DNA from 4 places in the Sodalis sp. RH19 genome. Region 1 is predicted to be linked to each of the others. Evidence: predicted binding sites of a transcription regulator. Region 1 holds the regulator's gene; each other region holds the start of a gene.
The links. The regulator CRP, encoded in region 1, controls carbon source genes, mostly activating them, when cyclic AMP is high. The targets are predictions, from matches to a motif close to ATGTGANNNNNNTCACAT.

Region 1 (3,380 bases):
CCAGGTACTTTTGCGCCAGCGTCGGCGTCAGCATGTAGTGATCCCGCGCCAGGATGGTCATGGCATTGATGTGCTCGACGATGAACTGGCTATGGGTCACCCATAAACGCATATCGGTCAGATAGCGCGAATTAAACGCCGGCTCCCGCATCGCCTGGCTAAGCGACGTAAACAGCGCGTTGTGCGCCTGGTTGACCTTCATGCGCGCGTAGGCCAGCGCCGCCGGCTCGGGGGCGGGTTGCAGCAGCAGTCGCAGCGCGTCCTGGTCCCGCTCCAGCGCCAGATGGGCGTTTTTGCGCAGCATACCGCTTTGCCACTGCGGCCATAACCACAGCATGCCGCCGAACGCCAGCATACAGCCGATCAGCGTATCCACCAGCCTGGGCACCAGGAAATGCGCGCCGTTCAGCGACAGTAGCTGCAACGTATACACCGCGGTCACCGTCATGCCGATCATCGCCAGGCCGTAATTTTTGCGCAACACCAGGTAAGACGCCAGCGTCAGGAACAACATGCACAGCAATACCGTGCCGTCGCTCAGCCTGAATTGCAGCGTGCCGGCGGCAATCACCAACCCCGCCAACGTGCCCAGGGCCCGATGCTGGATCCGCACCCGGGTGGCGTTATAGCCGTTCTGGCTGACAAACATCACCGTCATTAAAATCCAGTAGGGTTTGGGGAGATCCAATACCAGCCCCAGGCTGCTGCCGATGGCCAGCATAATCCCAAGCCTTGCCGCGCTGCGCAGCGCCATGGATTTAAAGGAACAGTAGCTGACCAGCGCATGCCAAAACGACAGCCGCTGCTGGTTGTCGGCCATCAGGTCGCGGCGGTAAAGCGGGCGCTGGGTACGCAGCAGCCGGGCGATACGGCTGAAATGGTAATAACAAAACTGTCCGACCGGATTATCCGGATGCCGGTCGGCAATTTTTTCCAGGGCCGACAGCGCGGTGGCCATGTTAAAACGCCCCGGCTGCCGGTGATAGAGAATATCATCCGCCAGTACCCGCAACCGCGCGGCAATCAACCGGGCGTTATAGCGGATAACCGCCTCGGCGTGGCTTTGCGCCACCAGTTTTTGTACTTCGTCCGGCTGGTGCAGGCTGACGGCGATATGCTCCTGCAAATCCAGCGCCACCTGGAAAGAACGCAGCAGGCGTTTGTACTGCAGCTGATCATTGGCCGACAGCATATAAAGCTGCTGGTATACCTGGGCAATCAGATCAATCACCGCCTGCTGGCGGGCAAACAGCGGCGGCAGGGCGGTTTCCGGATCGGTATGCTGTGTCAGCAGGGTATATTTCGCCTCGATATAATCCGCCAGCTCCCGATACAGCAGGCTAAGAGATTCCCGCATCGGCTGCTCCTTCCACAACCGGAACCACAGGGCGTTGAACAGTCCGTACCAGGCGGTGCCGGCAATATACAGCAGCGGCGGCACGACGGGCGGCACATTGCCGGCCAGGCCCAGGGTAAAGATGGCGGCGATAAGCGCGGCGGGCAATAAACGGCCGTGCAGCGGGCTGATTTCACCGGTAACGCCGAACAGCAGCGCCAGGCCGAGCATCACCAAGGGCAACGGCACCGGCACGGCCAACAGCACCTGGATCAGCACGCTGCTCAGCGCGAACAGCGCACCGCCGACGGCCAGGCGCTTGAAAAACCGTTTATGCAGGGTATCGAGGCCGGCGATATTGCAGCAGGCAGGGACCAACGAAAACAGCAGGCCGTTTTGCAAGCTGCCGAATAACAGGCCGGCGGCCACCGGCAGGCATAGCACGATGGTTTGCCGCAGGGCATAGTTTACTTCAGGGTGGTAGATTAACCGGCGCCACATACTGTCAGCAAAAAAAGCGTGGTACGAAGCACCACGCCTGTATAACGGGGCTATCAGCGCGTGCCGTAAACAACAATGGTTTTACCGTGCGCGGATATAAGATTTTGATCTTCGAGCATTTTAAGAATACGTCCTACCGTCTCGCGGGAACAGCCGACAATCTGGCCGATTTCCTGACGGGTGATTTTTATCTGCATGCCGTCGGGGTGGGTCATGGCGTCGGGTTGTTTCGCCAGGTTCAACAGGGTTTGCGCTATGCGTCCGGTAACGTCCAGGAATGCCAGGTTGCCGACTTTTTCCGACGTTACCTGTAAACGACTGGCCATTTGCGCCGACAGGCGCATCAGGATATCCGGATTCACCTGAATCAGCTGCCGGAATTTTTTATACGAAATCTCGGCGACTTCACAGGCGGTTTTCGCCCGTACCCAGGCACTGCGTTCCTGACCTTCCTCGAATAGGCCGAGCTCACCGATGAAATCTCCCTGGTTAAGATAGGAGAGAATCATCTCTTTGCCTTCTTCATCCTTAATCAGCACCGCCACGGCGCCCTTAACGATGTAGTAAAGCGTTTCAGCCTTTTCACCCTGATGTATAAGTGTACTCTTCGATGGATACTTATGAATATGGCAATGAGACAGGAACCATTCGAGAGTCGGGTCTGTTTGCGGTTTGCCGAGAACCATTCGCTGTTATCCTCTTTTGTCATCGCTATCCCAGGTTCGGGACATCGTATTCCCTGTTACGGCGCTTGTATTATTCACTCTGACTCCGCGTTTAAACGGAGCGACGTAAGGGAACTTATTAGGGTCTGGTAATGTGATGTTCCGATCGATCTCTTGCCCTTTCATTATCATGAGGCCGATCCAGCCTTGTTTTTAGCATAGGTTTGAAGCAGTGTCTTCTGTTGTCTTGCTTCAGCATGAAGTATGTTCAGTAACATTGCCAGTTTTCCAACAAAAATGTAGTCTGCTGGAAAGCTTTTCATCAGGAGTATCATAATGCAGGCACGGGTCAAATGGGTAGAAGGGTTGTCTTTCATGGGCGAATCCGCCTCGGGCCACCAGGTTTTGATGGATGGGAACGCGGGCGAAAAAGCGCCCAGCCCAATGGAAATGGTATTGATGTCGGTCGGCGGCTGCAGCGCCATTGATGTGGTATCGATTTTACACAAAGCGCGGCAGGACGTCCGGGACTGCGAGGTCAAACTCACATCCGAGCGCCGCGACGAGGCGCCGCGCCTGTTTACCCATATCAACCTGCATTTTATCGTCACCGGCGCCGGGCTGACCGACAAGGCGGTGGAGCGGGCGGTGACGCTATCGGCGGAAAAATACTGCTCGGTCTCACTGATGCTCGGCGCGTCGGTCAATATGACCCACAGCTTTGAAGTGCGCGACGAACGCCACGCCCCCGCCGCCTAACCGGCCCGCCAACACCGCACTCAAACCCGGCGTGTTCAAGGGAGAGCGCGCCAATGGGGTCGAATCGGGCATGGTTTCTCTGCCCGACCGAGCGCCCCATGGCACGGTATGCCCGCCAA
Region 2 (3,380 bases), 410 kb from region 1:
GGAAATTGTTACCCCGTCGCGGCACTGGCGCTGGTAAACCGCCGGGGACGGATGGCAGCCCTTGGCCCGGTGGTGTACCCGGCGTGCGCGGTAAGCGGGCGGTACCCATAAAAAAACCCCGGCTTGCTAAGCCGGGGCTGGGGTCGACCACGTCAGGCGCGCAGCTATCAGTACAGCAGGCGGGCGCGGATAGTGCCGGGTATCGCCTTCAGCAGCTGCAGGGCGGTATTTTCGGTATCGGTTTCCACATCAATGACCACATAACCGATTTCGGGCGTGGTTTGCAGATACTGGGCGGCGATATTGATGCTTTGCTCGGCAAAAATCTGGTTGATGCGGGTCAGGATCCCGGGACGGTTTTCATGGATATGCAGTAAACGGCTGACGTTATCGCCATGTTCCGGCAGCGAGACTTCCGGGAAATTGACCGCCGACAGGGTCGAGCCGTTATCGGAGTATTTGGCCAGTTTGCCCGCCACCTCCACGCCGATATTTTCCTGCGCTTCCTCGGTGGAGCCGCCGATATGCGGCGTCAGGATCACATTATCGAATTCACACAGCGGCGAGTTGAACGGATCGCTGTTGGTGGCGGGCTCTTCGGGGAACACGTCCACGGCGGCGCCGGCGATATGTTTACTGGCCAGGGCGTCGCACAGGGCCGGGATATCCACCACCGTACCGCGCGAGGCATTGATAAACAGCGACCCCGGTTTCATATGGCCGAATTCGTCCTTGCCCATCATATTGCGGGTGGACTGAGTATCCGGCACATGCAGGGAGACCACGTCGCACATACCCAGCAGCTCAGGCAGCGAATCCACCTGGCGCGCGTTGCCCAGGGACAGTTTGCTCTCGATATCGTAATAGAACACCTGCATCCCCAGGCCTTCCGCCAGGATACTCAGCTGGGTGCCGATATGGCCGTAACCGATGATGCCCAGTTTCTTGCCGCGCGCTTCATAGCTGCCGCTCGCCTGCTTGTTCCACTGGCCGCGGTGCGCCTTGGCGTTGGCCTCCGGGACGCCGCGTATCATCAGCAGCATTTCGCCGAGCACCAATTCCGCCACGGAGCGGGTATTGGAAAAAGGCGCATTGAATACCGGCACGCCTTTTTTCAGCGCGGCTTTCAGATCGACCTGATTGGTGCCGATACAAAAGCAGCCGACGGCAACGAGTTTTTCCGCCGCGGCAAAGATGTCTTCCGTCAGGTGGGTACGGGATCGGATGCCGATAAAGTGCGCGTCGCGCACGGAGGCTTTCAGTGCCGCGGAATCCAGCGCGCCCTTATGGTATTCAATATTGGTATAACCGGCGCGTTTCAGGTTATCCACCGCGCTGGGGTGAACACCTTCGACCAACAGAAACTTAATCTTATCTTTTTCCAGCGATACTTTTGCCATTTCCCGACCCTTTTTGAGACTTCAGATGCGACTGCAACACACAGCACCCGGACAAAATAACAAAAATTACCGTGGCGGCAACAGGGCCGTTTATCCTTAAGACAGCATAAGACGCAGCCATAAGCGATTGCTATGGATAAATCCTCTGGTCTGGTGGAGAAGCGTCATATATATAGCAGGCCGATGGCATAAATGTGACATTTATCACTGAATTTCGCCTGCGGCGATAAAAGATGCTATGTAAACAAAATTAACATCCGCCGCCGCCGGCGTGGCAAGCCGGCGGCGGCGCCGGGCGGCGGTAAAACCGGCCCGTTACTCGATAACCTGAACGCCCCCGGCGGTGCCGATCAGCGCCACATCCGCGCCGCGCCGGGCAAACAGGCCCACGGTCACCACGCCGGGCAGGCTGTTGATTTTGTCTTCCAGGGCCACCGCGTCCAGGATGCGCAGGTTGCGCACGTCCAGGATAATATTGCCGTTATCGGTTACCACGCCCTGGCGGTACTCCGGCAATCCGCCCAGTTTCACCAGCTCGCGCGCCACATAGGCGCGCGCCATCGGGATCACTTCCACCGGCAGGGGAAAATTGCCCAGGACGTCCACCCGTTTGGATCCATCGACGATACAGATAAATTTACGCGCGACCGCCGCGATGATTTTTTCGCGCGTCAGGGCCGCCCCGCCGCCTTTGATCATCTGCATCTGGCCGTTGATTTCATCGGCGCCGTCGACATAGATGTCCAGCACGTCGACGCTGTTGAGATCCAGCAGCGGGATACCGAGGCTCTTCAGCTTGGCCGAGGAGGCGTCCGAACTGGAGACCGCCCCTTCGATTTGATTCCTGATGCTGCCCAGGGCATCGATAAAATGCGCGGCGGTGGACCCGGTGCCGACGCCGACGATCGTGCCCGGTTTCACATACTTCAATGCCGACCAGCCCACCGCCTTTTTCAGTTCATCCTGCGTCATAAATAATTAAGCCCTTGGCTACGGAAAGTGGGCGGTATTATAAAACAATATCATCGCCGATGGCGTGAATTCCGCCACAACCCGCCGCATCCCGGATGCCCGCGCCTGACACGGCTGAAATTTTGCGTCCGCAACCGGGTCAATCTATGGCATAGTGAAAACCGGTGACCAAAAAGTACCTATTGATGCACAGAGATATCGACGCAGGGGATAAAGAATGAAACGCCCGGACTATCGGACGCTGCAGGCGCTTGACGCCGTGATACGGGAACGGGGTTTTGAACGCGCCGCGCAAAAATTATGTATCACCCAATCCGCGGTATCGCAGCGCATAAAACAACTGGAAAACCTGTTCGGCCAGCCGCTGCTGGTGCGTACCATTCCCCCACGGCCCACCGAACAAGGGCAAAAGCTGCTGGCCTTGCTGCATCAGGTGGAATTGCTGGAGGACGAATGGCTGGGCACCGATAACGGCAGCGACACGCCGCTGCTGCTGTCGCTGGCGGTGAATGCCGACAGCCTGGCGACCTGGCTGCTGCCGGCGCTGAAACCGGTGCTGACCGATTCGCCTATCCGCCTTAATTTACAGGTGGAAGATGAAACGCGTACCCAGGAAAGGCTAAGGCGCGGCGAAGTGGTGGGCGCGGTCAGTATCCAGCCCCAGCCGCTGCCGAGCTGCCTGGTGGATCAACTGGGCGCCCTGGATTATCTGTTCGTGGCATCCCAGCCTTTTGCCGATCGTTATTTCCCCCACGGCGTGACGCGCAGCGCGCTGCTGAAAGCGCCGGCGGTGGCGTTTGACCATCTGGACGATATGCACCAGGCGTTTTTGCAGCAGAACTTTGACCTGCCGCCGGGCAGCGTGCCCTGCCATATCGTCAACTCATCGGAAGCCTTCGTGCAGCTGGCGCGCCAGGGCACGACCTGCTGCATGATCCCGCATCTGCAAATCGAACGGGAGCTGGCGACGGGCGAACTGATAGACCTGACGCCGGGCCTATACCAGCG
Region 3 (3,380 bases), 600 kb from region 1:
CATCTCCGAGACGCCCAGCAGGACGGCGGCATCTTTCAAATGAAGCTTATCTTCCCGCTTCAGGGCGAGTATCAGTTTATTAATCCTTTCTTCGCGCCGCGTTTCCATATGACATCCTGCGTTATCAGACCCGATTTCCGCCGGGTTCTCAGAAATTAATAGTCGCTGGCGGACGCCTTGCCCGATACGATCGCGACACCTGAACTGGTGCCGATTCGGGTGGCGCCGGCCAGGATCATGGCGGTGGCGGTCTGGCGATCGCGTACGGCGCCGGAGGCCTTTACGCCCAGCTCCCCGCCGACGGTTTCGCGCATCAGCCTGACATGTTCTTCTTTTGCGCCGCCGGTGCTGAAGCCGGTGGATGTTTTCACAAACGCCACCTTCAGTTCGCGGCATATCCGGCAAACCGCGACAATTTGTGGTGAACTCAACAAACAGGTTTCCAATATTACCTTCAACGGAATAGCCGCGCAAACCTCGCGGACCGCGCGGATATCGGCGGTTACCGCGTCAATATTGCCGCTTTTGAGCCAACCGACGTTAATCACCATATCTATTTCCTGCGCACCCGCCGCAATCGCCGCCTGCGCCTCGAACGCCTTGGCGGAGGTCAGGCCGGCGCCCAACGGAAAGCCGATCACCGAGCAGACCTTTACCGGGCTGTCGCGCAGCAAGCGCGCCGCAAGCGGCACATACCCGGAATTGACGCAAACCGCATAAAATCCGCACTGTTTAGCCTCGCCGCATAACGTGGTGATCTGCGCTTCGGTGGCATCCTGCGCCAGCAGGGTATGGTCGATGTAAGGGGCAAAATCGATTTCAGGGGAAGTCATGTTAATGTCCTTTATGTGGATTATCACGATAATAATGTGAGAATAATAACATTACAGAAGCCTCTTACAATAGGCATGTGGCAATTTAATTTTCATTAAACGATGTGATCATTGTCATGTTACTAACATTTTTGTCTTGTTAGTGTTAATAAAATAACATTGAATAAGGTTAAAAATATGAGGGCTAATAATTATGGATATCGCAGTTATCGGTTCCAACATGGTGGATTTAATCACCTATATCAAAGAGATGCCTAAAACCGGGGAAACGCTGGAAGCCCCCGGTTTTGAAATCGGCTGCGGCGGCAAGGGCGCCAATCAGGCGGTAGCCGCCGCCAAGCTAGGGGCGGAGGTGATGATGGTCAGTAAAGTCGGCGAGGATCTCTTTGCGGACAATACCGTTAACAACCTGGTGCGCCATGGGGTCGATACCCGCTATGTGGAAACGGTGGCGGGCGTATCCAGCGGCGTAGCGCCGATTTTTGTCGATCCAGATTCACATAATCGCATCCTGATTATCAAAGGCGCCAACGATCACCTCGGCGCGCAGGACATCGATCGGGCGGCGGAACAGCTCAAGGGCTGCCGGCTGATTATCCTGCAGCTGGAAATTCCGCTCGCCACCGTCTATCACGCCATTGATTTTGCCGCCCGGCATCAGGTTCCCGTAATCCTTAATCCGGCGCCCGCCACCCGGGAACTGGATATCGCGTATGCCTGCCGGTGCGACTTTTTTATGCCTAACGAGACAGAGCTGGAAATTCTGACCGGCATGCCGGTGGACAGCGAGGAGCATATCCTGCTGGCCGGCCGTTCGCTGCTGGCCAAAGGATTGAAGAACCTGATTATTACCATGGGGCATCGCGGCTCGATGTGGCTAAGCGGCAACGAGGTGTACCGGGTCGATCCGGTACCGGTCGACGCCGTGGATACCAGCGGCGCCGGCGATGCGTTTATCGGCTGTTTTGCGCATTATTTTGTCGCGCGCGGCGATATCAAACAGGCCATGCGCTACGCGTCCGCCTATGCCGCCTACAGCGTCCGGGGTAAAGGCACCCAGCGTTCCTATGCCGAGGCTTCCCAGTTCCATGATTTCCTTGCCACCCTTCATCAGGAATAACATCATGCGCCACAATACGGTACAAATGCCTGACGGCTATTTAAACAAAACACCGTTGTTTCAATTTATCCTGCTGTCCTGCCTGTTTCCGCTATGGGGCTGCGCCGCCAGCCTTAACGATATCCTGATCACCCAGTTCAAAACGGTGTTCGCATTGAGCGATTTTGCCAGCGCCCTGGTGCAAAGCGCCTTTTACGGCGGTTATTTCCTGATTGCCATCCCGGCGTCGATGGTTATCCGCAAAAGCAGCTACAAAATGGCCATTATGATCGGCCTGTCGCTTTATATCATCGGCTGCGTACTGTTCTATCCCGCCTCCCATATGGCCACCTATACCATGTTCCTGGCGGCCATTTTTGCCATCGCCATCGGCTTAAGCTTTCTTGAGACCGCGGCCAATACCTACAGCTCGATGATCGGTCATCGCGATTACGCGACCCTGCGGCTGAACATCAGCCAGACGTTTTATCCCATCGGCGCGCTGATGGGTATTGTGCTGGGGAAATACCTGGTGTTTCAGGAAGGCGGCAGTTTAAGCAGCCAAATGGCCGCCATGACGCCGGAGCAGGTGCATCAGTTCCGTCTCAATATGCTGGAACTGACCCTGGAACCCTATAAATACCTGATTATGGTGCTGGTGGTGGTGATGGTGCTGTTTATGCTCACCCGGTATCCCCACTGCAAACCGCAGCCCGATAAGCAAAACCGCCGCGCCGCGCCCGGCATGGGCGAAACGCTGCGTTATCTTGCCGGCAATGCGCGCTTTCGCAAGGGCATCGCGGCGCAGTTTCTCTATGTGGGCATGCAGGTGGCCGTATGGTCGTTTACCATCCGTTTGGCGCTGAACCTGGGGGCGGTAAATGAGCGTGACGCGTCCAACTTTATGATTTACAGCTTTATTTGTTTTTTTATCGGTAAATTTGTCGCCAATTTCCTGATGACGCGCTTTAACCCGCAAAAAGTCCTTATCGCCTATTCTATCCTGGGCGTGGCGACGTTGGCCTATGTGGTGCTGGTGCCGAACTTCACCGCCGTCTATGCCGCGGTATTTGTCAGCGTACTGTTCGGACCCTGCTGGGCCACCATTTATGCCGGCACGCTCGATACGGTGGATAATAAATATACCGAAGTGGCCGGCGCGGTGATCGTTATGGCCATCGTCGGCGCCGCCGTGGTGCCGGCAATCCAGGGGTATGTCTCCGATCATCTCGGGTCGATGAAACAGGCGTTCGGCGTGTCATTATTGTGCTTTGCCTATGTCGGTTACTATTTCTGGGGCGAACTGCGCAATAAACAACCGCGAATCGCGACCGCGGAATCGATGATGGATAACCAACTTTAAGCAAGGAGTCGATATTATGGCCGCTGTTATTCATCTTACGCGCCAGCAATTCACCGGACAGCCGTTTCGTCTGGTGGAGAATGGT
Region 4 (3,380 bases), 710 kb from region 1:
CGCGTTTAACGGGGATAGTCCGGGAATTCATTACTGATTCTCCTGCTGGGTACGATAAAGCTTGCCGACGGCCGCGGCCATCAGCACTTCCTGGGTGGCCTGTTCGATGGGGAATATGCCGCTTAAGCGGCCTTCATGCATCACCATGACGCGATCGCTCATGCCAAGGACCTCCGGCATCTCGGAGGACACCAGGATGATGGAGAGTCCTTCCTGTTTAAACTGGTTGATCAACTGGTAAATCTCTTTCTTGGCGCCCACGTCGACGCCCCGGGTCGGCTCATCCAGGATCAGCACCTTAGGGCGTGTCATCAGGCCGCGCGCAATGGCGACTTTTTGCTGGTTGCCACCGGACAGCAGGCCGATAGGCTGCTCCATCGACGGCGTTTTGATATTAAATAAACGGATAAAATCCCCGACAGCCACCCGCTCGTCGGCGTGTTTCAGCCAACCGGCCTGATGGCTAAAGTAGCGCAGGGCGGTTAAAGTCATGTTTTCCTTAACCGACATGCCCAGCACCAGTCCGTCGCGCTTGCGATCCTCGGAAATATAGACAATGCCGTTGGCAAGCCCGTCCTGGGGCGACCTGGCGACCACGGCGCGTCCGTCGAGCGTCACGCTGCCGCCGGTGCGCCTGGCGGCGCCATAGAGGGTTTTCATCAGTTCGGTACGGCCGGCGCCCATTAGCCCGGCGCAGCCCAGGATTTCCCCCTGGCGCAGGGAGAAACTGACGTCATGCACCCCGGGGCCCGACAGGTGGCTGACCAGCAGGCGCTCCTCGCCCGGACGCTGCGCGACGCGCGGATACTGTTCCTCCAGGCGGCGGCCCACCATCATTTCAATCAGCCTGTCTTCCTGCAGCTCGTTTACCGGCCGTTCGGCAATAAACTGCCCGTCGCGCATCACCGTGACATCGTCGCAGATCTCGAAAATTTCCTTTAGCCGATGGGAGATATAGACAATACCGCACCCCTGCTGCTTCAGTTCGTTTATCACACTGAACAGCGATGCCGTTTCCGTATCGGTTAACGCATCGGTGGGCTCGTCCATGATGATCACCTGCGACTTAAAGCTGATTACCTTGGCGATTTCCACCATCTGCTGATCGCCAATCGATAATTCCCCCACCAACCGGTGGCTGCTATAGGCCAGGTTCAGGCGGCCCAGGAGTCGGTCCGCTTCGCGATACATCCGCTTCCAGTCGATGCCGCCGATACGGTTAAGGAATTCGCGCCCCAGGAAGATATTTTCGGCGATCGTCAGTTCAGGGATCAGGTTAAGTTCCTGATGGATGATACCGATACCGGCCTCCTGCGACGCCTTGGGGCCGCTGAAGGCAACTTCCTTTCCCATAAATATGAGCGTACCGGCATCCTTGCTGTAAATCCCGGTCAACACCTTCATCATGGTGGATTTACCGGCGCCGTTCTCCCCCACCAGCGCCATCACGCGGCCGGGATACACGGTCAGCGCCGCGCCGGAAAGCGCTTTGACGCCCGGAAACGACTTGTCTATCCCGCTCAGTTGCAGTAAGGGTTGCATAAATGCCTCAGAAGGTGACGCCGGAGCAGAGGATAACGTTGGCGAAGGGCGAGCACTCCCCGCTGCGAATAACGGCCCGGCTGTGGGCGGTCTGCGCTTTGAATGCCTGATGGCTGATATAGTCGATGACGATGGTATTGCCCTGCGCTTGCTCCAGCTGGGACAGCCCGGCCAGCAACGCCTGGTGCAGCGCGGGATTATGGGCGGCCATTTCGCTGGCGATTATCGCCCTTTCCACCTGCATCTCACTGGCCACGACGTCGAACACCTGTAAAAAGCCCGGCACGCCCTGGGTCAACGCCAGATCGATCCTGGCGGCTGTCGCGGGTATGGGCAACCCGGCATCGGCAATGACGATTTCATCGGTATGCCCCAAGCGGGAAATCAACGCGGAAACCTCGGCGTTGAGCAGTAATCCTTTTTTCATTGGCAGATCCTCCCAGCGAAACGTTTCGCTGGGCTGAAAATAATCACAAACGGGCCAAGCCACAAGCGGGAAACATCAAAAATGTGATCGCCATCGAAACGTTTCGCTGGACCAGGCGGCACGGCGGCGGCTGGCGTGACCACCGGCGCGTTGTTCATTATCGCCGGATAAAGAGCGGCCGCATCCTTGCCATGGCCTCAGGGCGCCATCTTTTGTTTGATCTCATAAATCACATCGTCCCATCTTTCTTCGCCACGCATGTTTAGACTGTGTTTATAGTCGTTGCCGCTGCGAAAAAAATCTTTTTTAATATCAATGATATCAATGGGGAAAAACATTTCACTTTCTGCATCCCACAACATATTCGCCCCATGGAGATCAGCGTGTATCATATTGACATTATTTAGTTTTTCCAGCATATCGACAAAGCGTTCAACTGCATCGTGCGGCAGGGAGCCCTCGGGAAGTGAATCTAACGTTATGCCGGGAATTTTGTACATTCTGTTATAAAAATTACCATCATTATCAGCAAATACCTTTGCCGATTCCGGGCCATAATATAAACGAAAGCTTTCAGCCTCCTTTTCCGCCAACATTTCAATATCTATATCGGCGTCGCCATCCGGATGTGGGCGCATCATCTTGATATACCAATTGGGATCCTGGCCATCCTGGAAAACGATACCGTAATCACCTTCACCAATCTGCGTACCGAGCAGGAGTTCAAGGTTAACGGATTCGTCATCGGGATCAAACACAGGCACTTTCCGCCCTTGCGCCGGCGCCACATTGACGGCGCTTTCATCAATTTTAAACCGTTTTGCCCAGGGAGGAATTTCACTAAACTGTTCAATATGCAAGGCAAACGAATATTCGTTAAACAGTCCCTCCTGGGGGAAATGGTATTGAGACAGCAGTGTTTTGGCCTGTTCAAGGTCGAACCCATCCAGGTCCTTGAGAATATCCACAGCATGCTTACGCGGCCTGAGTCCCGCCCGGCCGCTCATGCCAATCTTACGGAGATCGTTAATCCTTTCCCTAAAATTTTCGACATGAAATTTATTTTTCTTGAAGCGAAGGTTGATTTTTCGATGATTATTCATCAGAAAAAACTTGTATGCGGTTTGCGGATACCTTTTCACTTTAAAATATTTATTTTTAATTTTCAGATATGAATTATTATTTATATCCCAGCGCAGGCCAAGCTTATCAGGCGTGGACAAATCGAACGCGTTGACGCTCTCCCCGACAATATCCTTGGCAATGGCGCGTCGCAGCGTTTTGGCGACATGGATTGACGTCGGCGCTTCAAACAACCAGCGGCGACCGTCAAACTCGACGGGATGGCCGCGCCGGCCAGGCATAGCCCGATTAAAAATTTCATATTTAAGGCCTCTTTTGGGCACTACCG

Region 2: serA (phosphoglycerate dehydrogenase) is a predicted target of CRP. The motif match lies at 1,593-1,610, and genes of this name have one in related genera.
Region 3: deoC (deoxyribose-phosphate aldolase) is a predicted target of CRP. The motif match lies at 868-885, and genes of this name have one in related genera.
Region 4: rbsD (D-ribose pyranase) is a predicted target of CRP. The motif match lies at 2,051-2,068, and genes of this name have one in related genera.

The regions. Positions count from the first base shown of each region.
Region 1 is NZ_CP178734.1:5,124,495-5,127,874, forward strand. Features, by position in the region: gene ACL2XF_RS22975 (YccS/YhfK family putative transporter) at 1-1,837, opposite strand, end outside; gene crp (cAMP-activated global transcriptional regulator CRP) at 1,891-2,523, opposite strand; gene ACL2XF_RS22985 (hypothetical protein) at 2,691-2,879, opposite strand; gene ACL2XF_RS22990 (OsmC family protein) at 2,839-3,261, shown strand.
Region 2 is NZ_CP178734.1:5,532,878-5,536,257, reverse strand. Features, by position in the region: gene ACL2XF_RS24995 (5-formyltetrahydrofolate cyclo-ligase) at 1-37, shown strand, start outside; gene serA (phosphoglycerate dehydrogenase) at 168-1,400, opposite strand; gene rpiA (ribose-5-phosphate isomerase RpiA) at 1,716-2,372, opposite strand; gene ACL2XF_RS24980 (LysR family transcriptional regulator ArgP) at 2,590-3,380, shown strand, end outside.
Region 3 is NZ_CP178734.1:4,526,526-4,529,905, reverse strand. Features, by position in the region: gene deoR (DNA-binding transcriptional repressor DeoR) at 1-108, opposite strand, end outside; gene deoC (deoxyribose-phosphate aldolase) at 156-833, opposite strand; gene rbsK (ribokinase) at 1,027-1,953, shown strand; gene fucP (L-fucose:H+ symporter permease) at 1,958-3,295, shown strand; gene ACL2XF_RS20390 (aldose 1-epimerase family protein) at 3,312-3,380, shown strand, end outside.
Region 4 is NZ_CP178734.1:4,411,138-4,414,517, forward strand. Features, by position in the region: gene rbsC (ribose ABC transporter permease) at 1-31, opposite strand, end outside; gene rbsA (ribose ABC transporter ATP-binding protein RbsA) at 31-1,542, opposite strand; gene rbsD (D-ribose pyranase) at 1,550-1,969, opposite strand; gene ACL2XF_RS19865 (hypothetical protein) at 2,167-3,380, opposite strand, start outside.